One region of the Pantoea folii genome, then DNA from elsewhere that is predicted to be linked to it. Evidence: predicted binding sites of a transcription regulator. Region 1 holds the regulator's gene; each other region holds the start of a gene.
What was found. Region 1 encodes ArgR, which controls arginine synthesis, uptake and breakdown. Its sites were predicted from a motif close to ANTGAATAAAAATACANT; they were not measured.
Positions count from the first base shown of each region.

Region 2: a site for ArgR is predicted at 1,959-1,976, ahead of argF (ornithine carbamoyltransferase). Genes of this name have one in related genera too.
Region 3: a site for ArgR is predicted at 1,664-1,681, ahead of argC (N-acetyl-gamma-glutamyl-phosphate reductase). Genes of this name have one in related genera too.

Region 1 covers NZ_JBWXON010000033.1:5,864-9,871, forward strand. The annotation lists gene mscM (miniconductance mechanosensitive channel MscM) at 1-546, shown strand, start outside; gene mdh (malate dehydrogenase) at 593-1,528, opposite strand; gene argR (transcriptional regulator ArgR) at 1,949-2,419, shown strand; gene yhcN (peroxide/acid stress response protein YhcN) at 2,910-3,173, shown strand; gene AC1MDE_RS25260 (YdgH/BhsA/McbA-like domain containing protein) at 3,264-3,530, shown strand; gene yhcN (peroxide/acid stress response protein YhcN) at 3,636-3,902, shown strand; gene AC1MDE_RS25270 (barstar family protein) at 3,962-4,008, opposite strand, start outside.
Region 2 covers NZ_JBWXON010000014.1:84,586-88,593, reverse strand. The annotation lists gene AC1MDE_RS16710 (GNAT family N-acetyltransferase) at 54-560, shown strand; gene miaE (tRNA isopentenyl-2-thiomethyl-A-37 hydroxylase MiaE) at 594-1,355, opposite strand; gene rraB (ribonuclease E inhibitor RraB) at 1,415-1,837, opposite strand; gene argF (ornithine carbamoyltransferase) at 2,001-3,008, shown strand; gene pyrB (aspartate carbamoyltransferase) at 3,241-4,008, shown strand, end outside.
Region 3 covers NZ_JBWXON010000020.1:11,233-15,240, forward strand. The annotation lists gene argB (acetylglutamate kinase) at 1-538, opposite strand, end outside; gene argC (N-acetyl-gamma-glutamyl-phosphate reductase) at 554-1,558, opposite strand; gene argE (acetylornithine deacetylase) at 1,728-2,876, shown strand; gene ppc (phosphoenolpyruvate carboxylase) at 3,123-4,008, shown strand, end outside.

The DNA.
Region 1 (4,008 bases):
ATTATCCTGTTCGAAAAGCCGATCCGTATTGGCGATACCGTCACCATTCGCGATTTGACCGGTAGCATTACCCGCATCAATACCCGCGCCACCACGATTACCGATTGGGACCGTAAAGAGATCATTGTGCCGAACAAGGCCTTTATCACTGAGCAGTTCGTTAACTGGTCGTTGTCGGATTCTGTCACGCGCGTGGTGCTGACCATCCCGGCTCCGGCACACGTCAACAGTGATGAAGTCACCAACATTCTCAAGCAGGCGGCCGAGCGCTGTACCTACGTGCTGGATATGCCCGCACCGGATGTGTTCCTGGTAGACTTGCAGCAAGGTATTCAGCTGTTTGAATTGCGTGTGCACGCAGCTGAGATGGGCCACCGCATGCCACTGCGTCATGAGTTGCATCAGTTGATTCTGCGCGGCTTTGAAGAGCACGGTATTGAGATGCCGTTCCCACCATTCCAGGTGCGTATGGAAACGCTGGGACGTAAAACACCGGCCAGCAATGGCTCACCGTCCAGCCAGACCTTTAAATCTGGCGGCTTATAAATGACAACGCCCGGCAATCACCGGGCGTTGTTTTTTCTGCTGAGCGTTACTTCACAAACTCTTCGCCCTGCGCGATATCTTTCTTCAGCGTATCCAGCATCCCGTTAAGCGCCTGCTGTTCAAACGCACTCAAAGAACCCAACGGGCGGCGTTCCACGATACCGTTCTTGCCGATGAGCAGCGGCTGGGAGAAGAAGCGCGCATACTCACCGTCCCCTTCAACATAAGCGCATTCGACCACGTTTGCTTCGCCCTGCAGCGCACGCACCAGTGATAGACCAAAGCGCGCAGCAGCCTGCCCCATGGACAAGGTCGCCGATCCACCACCAGCTTTCGCTTCCACCACTTCGGTGCCGGCGTTTTGAATACGCTTAGTAAGGTCAGCCACTTCCTGTTCGCTGAAGCTGATGCCTTTAACCTGCGACAGCAGCGGCAAAATTGTCACGCCTGAGTGACCGCCCACCACCGGGACCTCGATCTCGGTGGGCTGCTTGCCTTTCAACGCTGCAACAAAGGTGTTGGCGCGGATAATGTCGAGGGTTGAGACACCAAACAGACGGTTCTTGTCATACACGCCGGCTTTTTTCAGCACTTCAGCTGCAATCGCCACCGTGGTGTTAACCGGATTGGTAATGACGCCAATCAGCGCTTTCGGCGCGGTGCTGGCAACCTGCTCGATCAGGTTACGTACAATGCCCGCGTTAACGTTAAACAGGTCGGCGCGATCCATGCCGGGTTTACGTGCCACACCCGCAGAAATCAGCACAATATCGGCTCCCTGCAGCGCAGGTGTCGCGTCTTCGCCACTAAACCCTTCCACCTTCACAGAGGTAGGAATATGGCTGAGATCAACCGCCACCCCGGGCGTGACCGGGGCGATATCATAAAGTGAGAGAGCGGAACCTGCGGGTAATTGAGTTTTGAGCAGCAGTGCGAGCGCCTGGCCAATACCACCGGCTGCACCGAGAACGGCAACTTTCATCCTGAACTCCTTATGAAGGTGGGGCAGAGATATGCCGAAAATCCATCAGGTTACGAGTTTAATCAACTTCTCAGGCGATAGCGACAAACCTGTCGCGCAATAACATGACGCCGCAATCGGCTCCCGAGACATCTCCACTTCAGAAGTCGCCTGAATGATACAATCGCAGCCAGAAGACAATGGACGGCAATGATCATCGATATAGTTGTTACCACTTCAATACTATAACAACATTGCAACCTTCGCTTTGCGCGTCAGCCCGCGATTTTGGCGCAACACAAAACTCTGCTATGATACCTGTCCGCAGTTGATTAGCGCGATTCGCTCACTACGCTTATTGCATAAAAATTCATCTAAATGCATAATAATTTATCTGCTGCTGGCCTGTTGCCTGCTGCACCCCTCTTTTATTGGTAGCTTATGCGAAACCCATCAAAACAAGACGACTTGATCAAAGCGTTCAAAGCGTTATTAAAAGAAGAAAAATTCAGCTCTCAGGGCGAAATCGTACAGGCGCTGCAGGAAGACGGCTTCGAGAACATCAACCAGTCAAAAGTTTCTCGTATGCTGACAAAGTTTGGTGCCGTGCGCACCCGTAATGCCAAAATGGAAATGGTTTATTGTTTGCCAGCCGAACTTGGCGTGCCGACCACCACCAGCCCATTGAAGAATCTGGTGCTGGATATCGATTACAACGATGCCTTAGTGGTGATTCACACCAGCCCGGGTGCCGCACAGTTGATTGCACGCCTGCTGGATTCACTCGGTAAAGCGGAAGGCATTCTCGGTACTATCGCGGGGGATGACACCATCTTTATTACCCCTGCGCGTAGTTTCTCCGTTAAACAGCTGCACGATGCCGTGCTGGTTTTATTCGAACAGGAACTATAAAACCCTGGTCTTAACCGGCAGATCATCTGCCGGTAACATCCTTCCTGATGATCCGTTACCCGCCACGCTTGTTACAAAATCCTTTTTTAATAATAAGTTATCGATATAGCTGCCGGTTCTGCATCCGACGAAATATTGGTACGACCTTTTCCCCTTCTTAACCATTCGCGCTATTTTACACTGCTTTACATATTGTGCTCAGTGGTTATAGCTTCTTACGACGTATCAGCCAGCGGGATCGACCATGATCTTTCGCACGAAAAGATAATTTGATGCAGATCATTGTTTTTACGAATAAATAACAGCCAATGGTTAAGAATCAACCGGTTTTAATAACTTCCAGTTCTAAAAAGGTGCCATAAGGATAAAGAATAACAACCAAACATTATTAGCTAGATATTAATTTCATGGGTGATTAGATCTATACTTGTTTTCGTGATGCAAATCACACGAAAGAAAAAGATAAAAACAGAAGACGAGGAAAAATACCATGAACGTTAAAACTACTATCGCAACCCTGAGTGTTCTATCTGCCCTGTCATTTGGTGCTTTTGCAGCAGATTCTATCAATGCCCAACAGGCAGCGAATCTGCAACCTGCCGGCACCATCAGTGTGAGCGGCGTGGGCGGTTCTCCGATGGATATCCATGAGCAGCTGAATGCCAAAGCCGATCAGGAAGGCGCTAAAGCCTACCGTGTGATCGAAGCGAATACCGGCGACAGCTATCACGCCACCGCTGAACTTTATAAATAAGTTTGCTGAACAAGACGCAGTGTGAACGGCGACCCGTTTGAGACGCATTTGCCTCTCAGGTTGCCAAACCCCATTTCAGGAGAGTGAATCATGAAAACCAAATTAGCTATCGCCATCGTAGGTCTGGCTTCCGTATTGTCCTTCGGTGCCAGTGCCGCCAGCCTGGTTTCTAACGAACAAGCCGAGCAACTGCAACCGTTGAATCAGACCATCAGCGTAAGCGGTGTTGACGGTGATCAGACCAACGTCCGTCAGGAACTGTCGCAGAAAGCCGATGCTCAGGGTGCCAGCCATTACCGCATCATTGAGAATAATCGTGGCGACACCTTCCACGTGACTGCAGAACTGTACAAATAAGACTAAATCGAACGTCGGGCGCCTGAACGGCGCCAGACAATTGATCGACGACCCGCCTCACCCACTTTTTGCCGCAGGTTGTTGATTACAACGAGGAGAAAAATTATGAAAATCAAAGCAACCATCGCAGCCGCCAGCCTTCTTTCCCTGTTTGCCTTTGGTGCATCAGCCGCTCAATTGGTGACGAATGAGCAGGCGCAAAATCTGCAACCTACCGGCAGCACTATCACCATCAGCGGTACCGGCGGCTCGCCAATGGATTACCGTGCTGAGCTTTCACAGAAAGCCGATGAGCAAGGTGCCAGTGCCTATAAAGTGATTGAAGCAAAAACCGGTGACAGCTATCACGTGACCGCTGAGCTGTACAAATAATTCCTCGTCAATTCTGACGAACCCTTTGGCCCCGCTCGCCGGGGCCCTTTTTCGGCTTGTCACTTCACATTAAAGCGGAGCTGGCCTTCCAGCTCCTCTTCTGCTT
Region 2 (4,008 bases), on a different contig from region 1:
CCAATTGCTAAATCATAGCCGGGCACTGCCCGGCTTTTTTACACCGGAAGAAAATGATGACCACCGCTACGCCACTGAATTTACAGGTGCGCCCGATTGTTGCGGCCGATAATCCGCTGATTGCGCAAGTGATCCGTGATGTCTCCGCAGAGTTTGGCCTGACCGCCGACAAAGGTTACACCGTGTCCGATCCGAATCTGGATCGCCTGTTCGAGTTGTACAGCGAAGCGAACAGCGCTTACTGGATCGTCGAGCATGAGGGACGTGTTGTGGGCGGCGGCGGCGTGGCACCTTTGGCGTGTAGCGCACCGGACATCTGCGAATTGCAGAAGATGTACTTCCTGCCCCAAGTACGCGGTTTAGGGCTGGCGCGTGCGCTGGCGTTGCGGGCGATGGAGTATGCGCGTCAGCAGGGTTTCCGTCGCTGCTATCTGGAAACCACCGGCACGCTAACCCGCGCGATTAAGCTGTATGAGTCATTGGGTTTTGAGCTGATCGACAGCGCGATGGGCTGTACCGGGCACGGCGATTGTGAAGTGCGGATGCTGAAAGTGTTGTGATGTAAAAGCGGTGCGCAGATTTGCGCACCCAACTTAGTAAGCAGGCACACCGCTATGGAAACGCAGCTCACCATCCGGCTCGCTGATTAAGCGCGCTTCCGCTGCACCAAACGCCTGCACGCGCGGGGCAATGTCCTTCGCTGAAATCTGTTCCGCCAGCTTCAAATAATCCTGATAGTGACGCGCTTCAGAACGCAGCAGCGAAATATAGAACTTCTGCAGCTGTTCATCCAGATACGGCGCCAGGCTGGCAAAACGCTCGCAGGATCGCGCTTCGATATAGGCTCCGCAAATCAGCTTATCCACCAGCGCTTCAGGTTCAAACGTACGGATTTCACGAATCAGCCCTTTGGCATAGCGGCTGGCAGTGATTTTGCGATACGGCAAACCCCGCGACTGCATGATTTCCCACACCTGATAAAAATGATGCAGCTCTTCTTTGATCAGCAGAATCATCATCTCGACCAAATCATCCGCCCACGGCAGTTCGTTACGCACAATGATGCTCTTGGTCAGATTTTTATGCGCGTTAATGAAGTTGCTGTCTGGCTCTTCGCGGTAGATGAAATCTTCGTATGGCTTGAGCCACGCCAGAATGGCATCGCCACTGGGTTTATCAGCCACATACTTACGAATGATAAACACCGCGGTTTGTGCCGCTTTTAACTCGCACACCATGTGATCGGTCAACAACAGCGTCAGGTTTTCCGGCTTGCGCGCTTCGTCAATCCACGCTTGTGGCGTGCGGCAGTGCAGGAATTCATAAATGGGTTTTAACAGAGGAGCGTAATTCATCGGCGTTCTTTATCTGGCGGGGAAGTGGTTCTGGGCGGCGAGCGCCGCCCGTTTAAGACTTAGTGACGCACACCGTCGTCTTCTTCGTCGTCGATGAAATCACCATCGTCGTCTTCATCTTCCGCGTCCGGGTCTTCGAAGTAAGTGCCCCAGCCGTCGTAATCGACGTTGAACTTACCGGCCAGATTCACCAATTGCTCAACTTGTGCATCAATCAGCTCTGGCTTCAATGCGCCTTCGCTCAGGATATCCACACACATCACCGTGCCGCCCTCTTCCAGCTCCAGCTCTTCTGGCTCACTCACTTCAAAGCCCAGTTTGAAAGCCTCAACCGCGACTTTCTCCAGTGAGTCGAAGTTGTTGCAAGAGAGGTGATGCTCGATAGTGTAAAGCGCATCCGGATCGCTGCCGTCTTCCAGCAACTCTTCAATGATCAGGCGGGTTTCTTCGCGCTGTTCTTCCAGCAATGCTTCATATGCCATGTGCGTGTCCTCAAAATGTTCGACGTGAATGCAATTATTTTCCCACACTGCCTCGCGCGCCACTACACAAAACGGAAAGTTTCTTAACGCCGGGGTTGAAAATGCATATTCATACGGTTAGATTGAATTTTAATTCATTATTAATCCCCATCTGGAGCGCTGTATGAGTCAGCTGTATTCGAGACACTTCCTGAGATTGCTGGATTTCACCCCCGCCGAAATCGCTAACCTGTTAAGTCTGGCAGGTGAATTAAAACACGCTAAGAAAAATGCTACCGAAACGCAGTACCTGAAAGGCAAGAATATCGCGCTCATCTTCGAAAAAGACTCGACCCGTACCCGATGCTCTTTCGAAGTTGCCGCATACGATCAGGGCGCTAACGTCACTTACCTCGGCCCAAGCGGCAGCCAGATCGGCCATAAAGAGTCAATGAAAGACACCGCGCGCGTATTAGGTCGCATGTATGACGGTATTCAGTATCGTGGCTTCGGCCAGGAACTGGTGGAAACGCTGGCGGAATTTGCCGGTGTGCCGGTGTGGAACGGATTGACCACGGAATTCCACCCGACGCAGTTGCTGGCAGATTTGCTCACCATGCAAGAACATCTGCCGGGTAAACCATTGAGCGAGATGACGTTAGTGTATGTGGGTGACGCACGTAACAACATGGGCAACACCATGCTGGAAGCGGCAGCTCTGGTAGGGCTGGACCTGCGCCTGGTGGCCCCGAAGGGTTGCTGGCCGGAAGAGCAGTTGATTGAACAGTGTCGCGTTGCAGCACAGAAAACCGGTGGCAAAATCACCCTGACCGAAGAGATTGCCGAGGGCGTACAAGGTGCGGATTTCATCTACACTGATGTGTGGGTGTCGATGGGTGAAGCGAAATCGGTATGGGAAGAGCGTATCGCCCTGCTGCGTCCCTATCAGGTCAATAGCGCGATGCTGGCGCTGACCGGTAATCCACAGGTGAAATTCCTGCACTGCCTGCCCGCCTTCCATGATGATCAAACCACACTGGGCCGTCAGATGGCTGAACAGTATGGTCTGAAAGACGGCATGGAAGTGAGTAACGAGGTGTTTGAATCGGCGCACAGCATCGTGTTCGATCAGGCCGAAAACCGCATGCATACCATCAAAGCGGTGATGGTCGCCACGCTGGGAAACAAGTAATGCAAACGTTTACCTTGCGGCGATTTCTGCTTGATGCAAATCAGTGAATGCGTATAATGCGCCACAATTTGCCGGAGGAAACATGCAACAGCGCAGCGTACAATTTGCCGCTCTACCCCGCCTGACCACAGGCGATGCCGCTGTTTCTTTCCGTCAACCATTGATCGTAAAAAAAGCCCCTTAAGCAGGGGCTTTTTTTTGTCCGCAATCCGGCAGCGCAGAGGAGAACGCTATGGCCAACCCGCTATATCGCAAGCACATTATTTCCATTAACGATCTCAACCGCGAAGAACTGGAGCTGGTGTTACACACCGCTGCCCAGCTCAAGGCTCATCCCCAGCCGGAACTGCTGAAGCACAACGTGATCGCCAGCTGCTTCTTTGAAGCCTCGACGCGCACCCGCCTGTCGTTTGAAACCGCTATGCATCGTTTGGGTGCTTCAGTGGTGGGCTTCGCCGACGGCAGCAATACCTCGCTGGGTAAGAAAGGCGAAACGCTGGCCGACACCATTTCGGTGATCAGCACTTATGTCGATGCGATTGTGATGCGTCATCCGCAGGAAGGCGCCGCGCGCCTGGCGACTGAATTCTCCAGCGGCATTCCAATTCTCAATGCCGGTGACGGTGCCAACCAGCACCCGACGCAAACCCTGCTGGATCTGTTCACCATCCGTGAAACCCAGAGCCGCCTCGACAACCTGAATGTGGCGATGGTCGGTGACCTGAAATATGGCCGTACCGTGCACTCGCTGACCCAGGCGCTGGCGAAATTCACCGGCAACCGTTTCTACTTTATCGCGCCGGATGCGCTGGCGATGCCGGCCTACATCACCGATATGCTGGATGAGCAGAACATTGTCTGGACGCGCCACGACACCATCGAAGAAGTGATGCCGGAACTCGACATCCTGTATATGACCCGTGTGCAGAAAGAGCGTCTCGATCCGTCTGAGTACGCCAACGTCAAAGCACAGTTCATCCTGCGCGCGGCCGATTTAGCC
Region 3 (4,008 bases), on a different contig from region 1:
CTGAAAGCAGGACTAAATCAGCACCAATGGTCGCTGCCAGCGCGGTCGCTGCCTGGTCAGCGTTGACGTTCATCAGATCGCCGCCGTCAGTAATACCGATGGAGCTGATCACCGGCATATAGCCCGCGCTCAACAAGGTATTCACCAGCGCTGGATTACCTGGCGTCGCGTTGCCCACATGGCCAAGTTCCTCGTCGAACTGCGCCACGTTTACCAGGCCCGCATCACCGAGGCATAAGCCAACGGCACCAATGCCATATTTCTTCGCCCAGGCCAGCAAGGTCTTGTTCGCTGTACCCGCCAGGGCACCAGTAATAATGTCAATCTGATCGGCTGGCGTCACGCGCAAACCGTTCTTCTTTTTCACTGGCAGAGCGAGCTTCTTCATCAGCTCGTCAACCAGGCAGCCGCCGCCGTGCACAATGATCAGCGGACGCTGATGTTCATTGCGGTAGGCCAGCAGCGCATCAAACAAGCGGGCCAGCGCTTCTTCGCTATCCAGCAGTACGCCACCCAGCTTAATAATCAATGGATTCATTGCAGTTTCCGTCCGTTAAATCAGAGACAATGTTTCAGGGTAGCCGAAACGAATGTTTAAGCATTGAACCGCCTGCGAAGAGGCACCTTTCAGCAGGTTATCTTCGGCCGCCACCACAATCAGGTGCTCGCCCTGCATGGCAAAGCCAATATCGCAGAACGGCAAGCCGACCACGGCTTTCAATGCCGGGACACCTTTGTCATACACACGCACCAGCGGTTTGTCGTGGTAAGCCTTGTGGAAGGCATCCGCCACGTCTTGCTGCGTCACGCCCGCTTTCAGGCGACAGGTGGTGGTCGAAAGAATACCGCGCGGGAAGCTACCCAGATGCGGGGTAAAAATCACAGGCGTACCGAGATGCGCCACGATTTCAGGATGATGACGATGATTGAACAAGCCATACGGCTGCAGGCTCACTTCACAGAAGCTGGTGCCGACGTTGGCTTTACGCCCTGCGCCGCTCACACCACTGGTGGCATTGATTACCGGCCATTGTGCATCGTTAAGCAAACCGGCTTCGACCAGCGGCTTCAATGACAATTGTGCAGCCGTTGGGTAGCAACCCGGCACAGCAACCAGCTGTGCATCTTTGATTTTGTCGTGCTGCCATTCGGCCAGGCCGTAAACGGCTTTATCCAGCCAATCCTGATGTTGATGGCTGAAACCATAATATTGAGTATAGAAAGCATCATCGTTGACACGGAACGCACCGGAAAGGTCGAACACCACGCAGCCTGCTTTGAGGAATTCGGGTGCCAGATCGTGGCTGACTTCATGCGCGGTCGCGAGGAATACCACATCGACTTTGTCTGCCCACTCGGAAGCCTCACTCAGCGGCTGCAGCGGCAAATCGACAATGCCTTTCAGCTGCGGATGCAGATCGGAGAGTAATTTTCCGGCGTCCGGGCTTTGCGCTGAAACCGCCAAAGCGGTTATGTTCATATGCGGATGGCGATTCAGGTAAGTGGCAAGCTCTACGCCAGCATAACCACTGGCACCAACGATCAGCGTATTCAACATCAGGCTGTAACCCTTTTTACAGTCACTCATTCCGGGTCGCGGCTTTGCCCCGTTGCCCACGATGCCGTTTGCAGATGATTTTACGCTTCACTTGCAAACGACGTTATTGTATTTTTATTCACTATTAATGCATGAATATTGATACATCCTAACCCAAGGACCGTCAACAGTGAAGACAAAATTACCACCTTTTATCGAACTCTACCGCCAGCTGATTGCCACACCATCGATCAGCGCCACTGACAGCGCGCTGGATCAGAGCAATGAAACTTTAATCAATTTGCTGGCGGGCTGGTTCCGCGATTTAGGCTTCAGTGTTGAAGTCCAGCCAGTCCCGGGTACGCGTCATAAATTCAATATGCTGGCACGCAGCGGTTTGGGTGCTGGCGGCCTGCTGCTGGCAGGCCATACCGATACCGTTCCCTATGATGATGGCCGCTGGACGCGCGATCCCTTCACCCTGACCGAGCACGACAACAAGCTATATGGTTTAGGTACGGCGGATATGAAAGGCTTCTTTGCTTTTATTCTGGATGCGCTGCGTGACGTTGACGTGACCAAACTCAGCAAGCCACTGTACATCCTCGCCACCGCCGATGAAGAGACCACCATGGCCGGTGCAAAGTACTTTTCCGAATCCACCCAGCTGCGTCCGGATTGCGCCATCATTGGTGAGCCGACCTCACTGAAGCCGGTGCGCGCGCACAAAGGCCATTTGTCGAATGTGATTCGTATTCAGGGTCAGTCCGGTCACTCCAGCGATCCTTCACGCGGTGTGAATGCGATTGAGCTGATGCATGAATCCATTACCCAGCTGATGCAACTGCGCAATACCCTGAAAAATCGCTATAACCACGATGGATTTGCGATTCCTTACCCGACCATGAACTTTGGTCACATTCACGGTGGCGATGCCGCAAACCGTATCTGCGCCTGCTGCGAATTACACATGGATATTCGTCCGCTGCCGGGCTTAACTCTGAGCGATTTGGATGGCTTGCTGAATGAAGCATTGGCGCCAGTGAGCGAACGCTGGCCGGGGCGTTTAACGGTAGGTGAACTGCACCCGCCGATTCCTGGCTACGAATGTCCGGCCGATCATGAGCTGGTGAAAGTGGTAGAGAAACTGCTGGGTGTGCCGACTGAAGTGGTGAACTATTGCACCGAAGCGCCTTTTATCCAGCAATTGTGTCCAACGCTGGTTTTAGGTCCAGGATCAATCAATCAGGCGCACCAGCCAGATGAATTTATCGATACCGCATTTATTAAGCCAACTCATGCGCTTATCACGCAGGTTGTTCAGCATTTCTGTCACTGATTAACAATAGATGGGGCAATTCACTGTTAAAACAGTAAATTGCCCGGTCATTGTTCGGGATTTGATAATAAGAATAACTTATCTCGCTTCCCCCCAAGTTAATTCTATGAATTTCCGGTAGTTAGCAGCGAATTATCGTCAATTTAAGTCAATTGACGAACAGGAAGAACCGTGGCTAGATAAAAGACGATGTTATGCCCGTTGGGTGTAAGGGTACTTTCAAGACGATAAGGGTGTCAGGGTCAAATGAACGAACAATATTCCGCAATGCGAAGTAATGTCAGTATGCTCGGCAAACTGCTCGGGGATACGATAAAGGATGCACTGGGAGAGAACATCCTCGATCGGGTGGAAACCATCCGCAAACTCTCTAAGTCCTCCCGCGCAGGCAATGACACCGATCGTAAGGAACTGCTGAACACGCTGCAAAACCTGTCTAATGACGAGTTACTACCTGTTGCACGCGCGTTTAGCCAGTTCCTCAACCTGACCAACGTGGCAGAGCAGTATCAGACCATCTCCCGCAGCGGCGATGGCGCGAATAATCCGGAAATCCTGAAGAAGACCTTTGAGCGTCTGAAGCAGCAAAACGACATCAGCGAAAGTTCGATTCGCCAGGCGATCGAAGAACTGTCGCTGGAGCTGGTGCTGACCGCTCACCCAACGGAGATCACCCGACGTACGCTGATCCACATGCTGGGCGAAGTGAATAGCTGCCTGCAGCAACTCGACCACAGCGATCTCTCCGATTACGAGCGCACGCAAGTCATGCGTCGCCTGCGTCAGTTGGTCGCACAAGCCTGGCATACCGATGAAATCCGTAAGTATCGTCCAACACCGATTGATGAAGCCAAATGGGGCTTTGCCGTGGTCGAAAATAGCCTGTGGCAAGGCGTACCGGCATTCCTGCGCGAGCTGAACGAGCAGGTTGAAGAGACCTTTGGTATTAAGTTGCCCGTCGATTTCGTGCCGATTAAATTCACCTCGTGGATGGGCGGCGATCGCGACGGTAACCCGAACGTCACCGCACCTATCACACGCCATGCGATGCAGTTGAGCCGCTGGAAAGCCGCCGATCTGTTCCTGCGCGACGTGGGCGTGCTGATTTCTGAACTGTCGATGTCCGAATGCA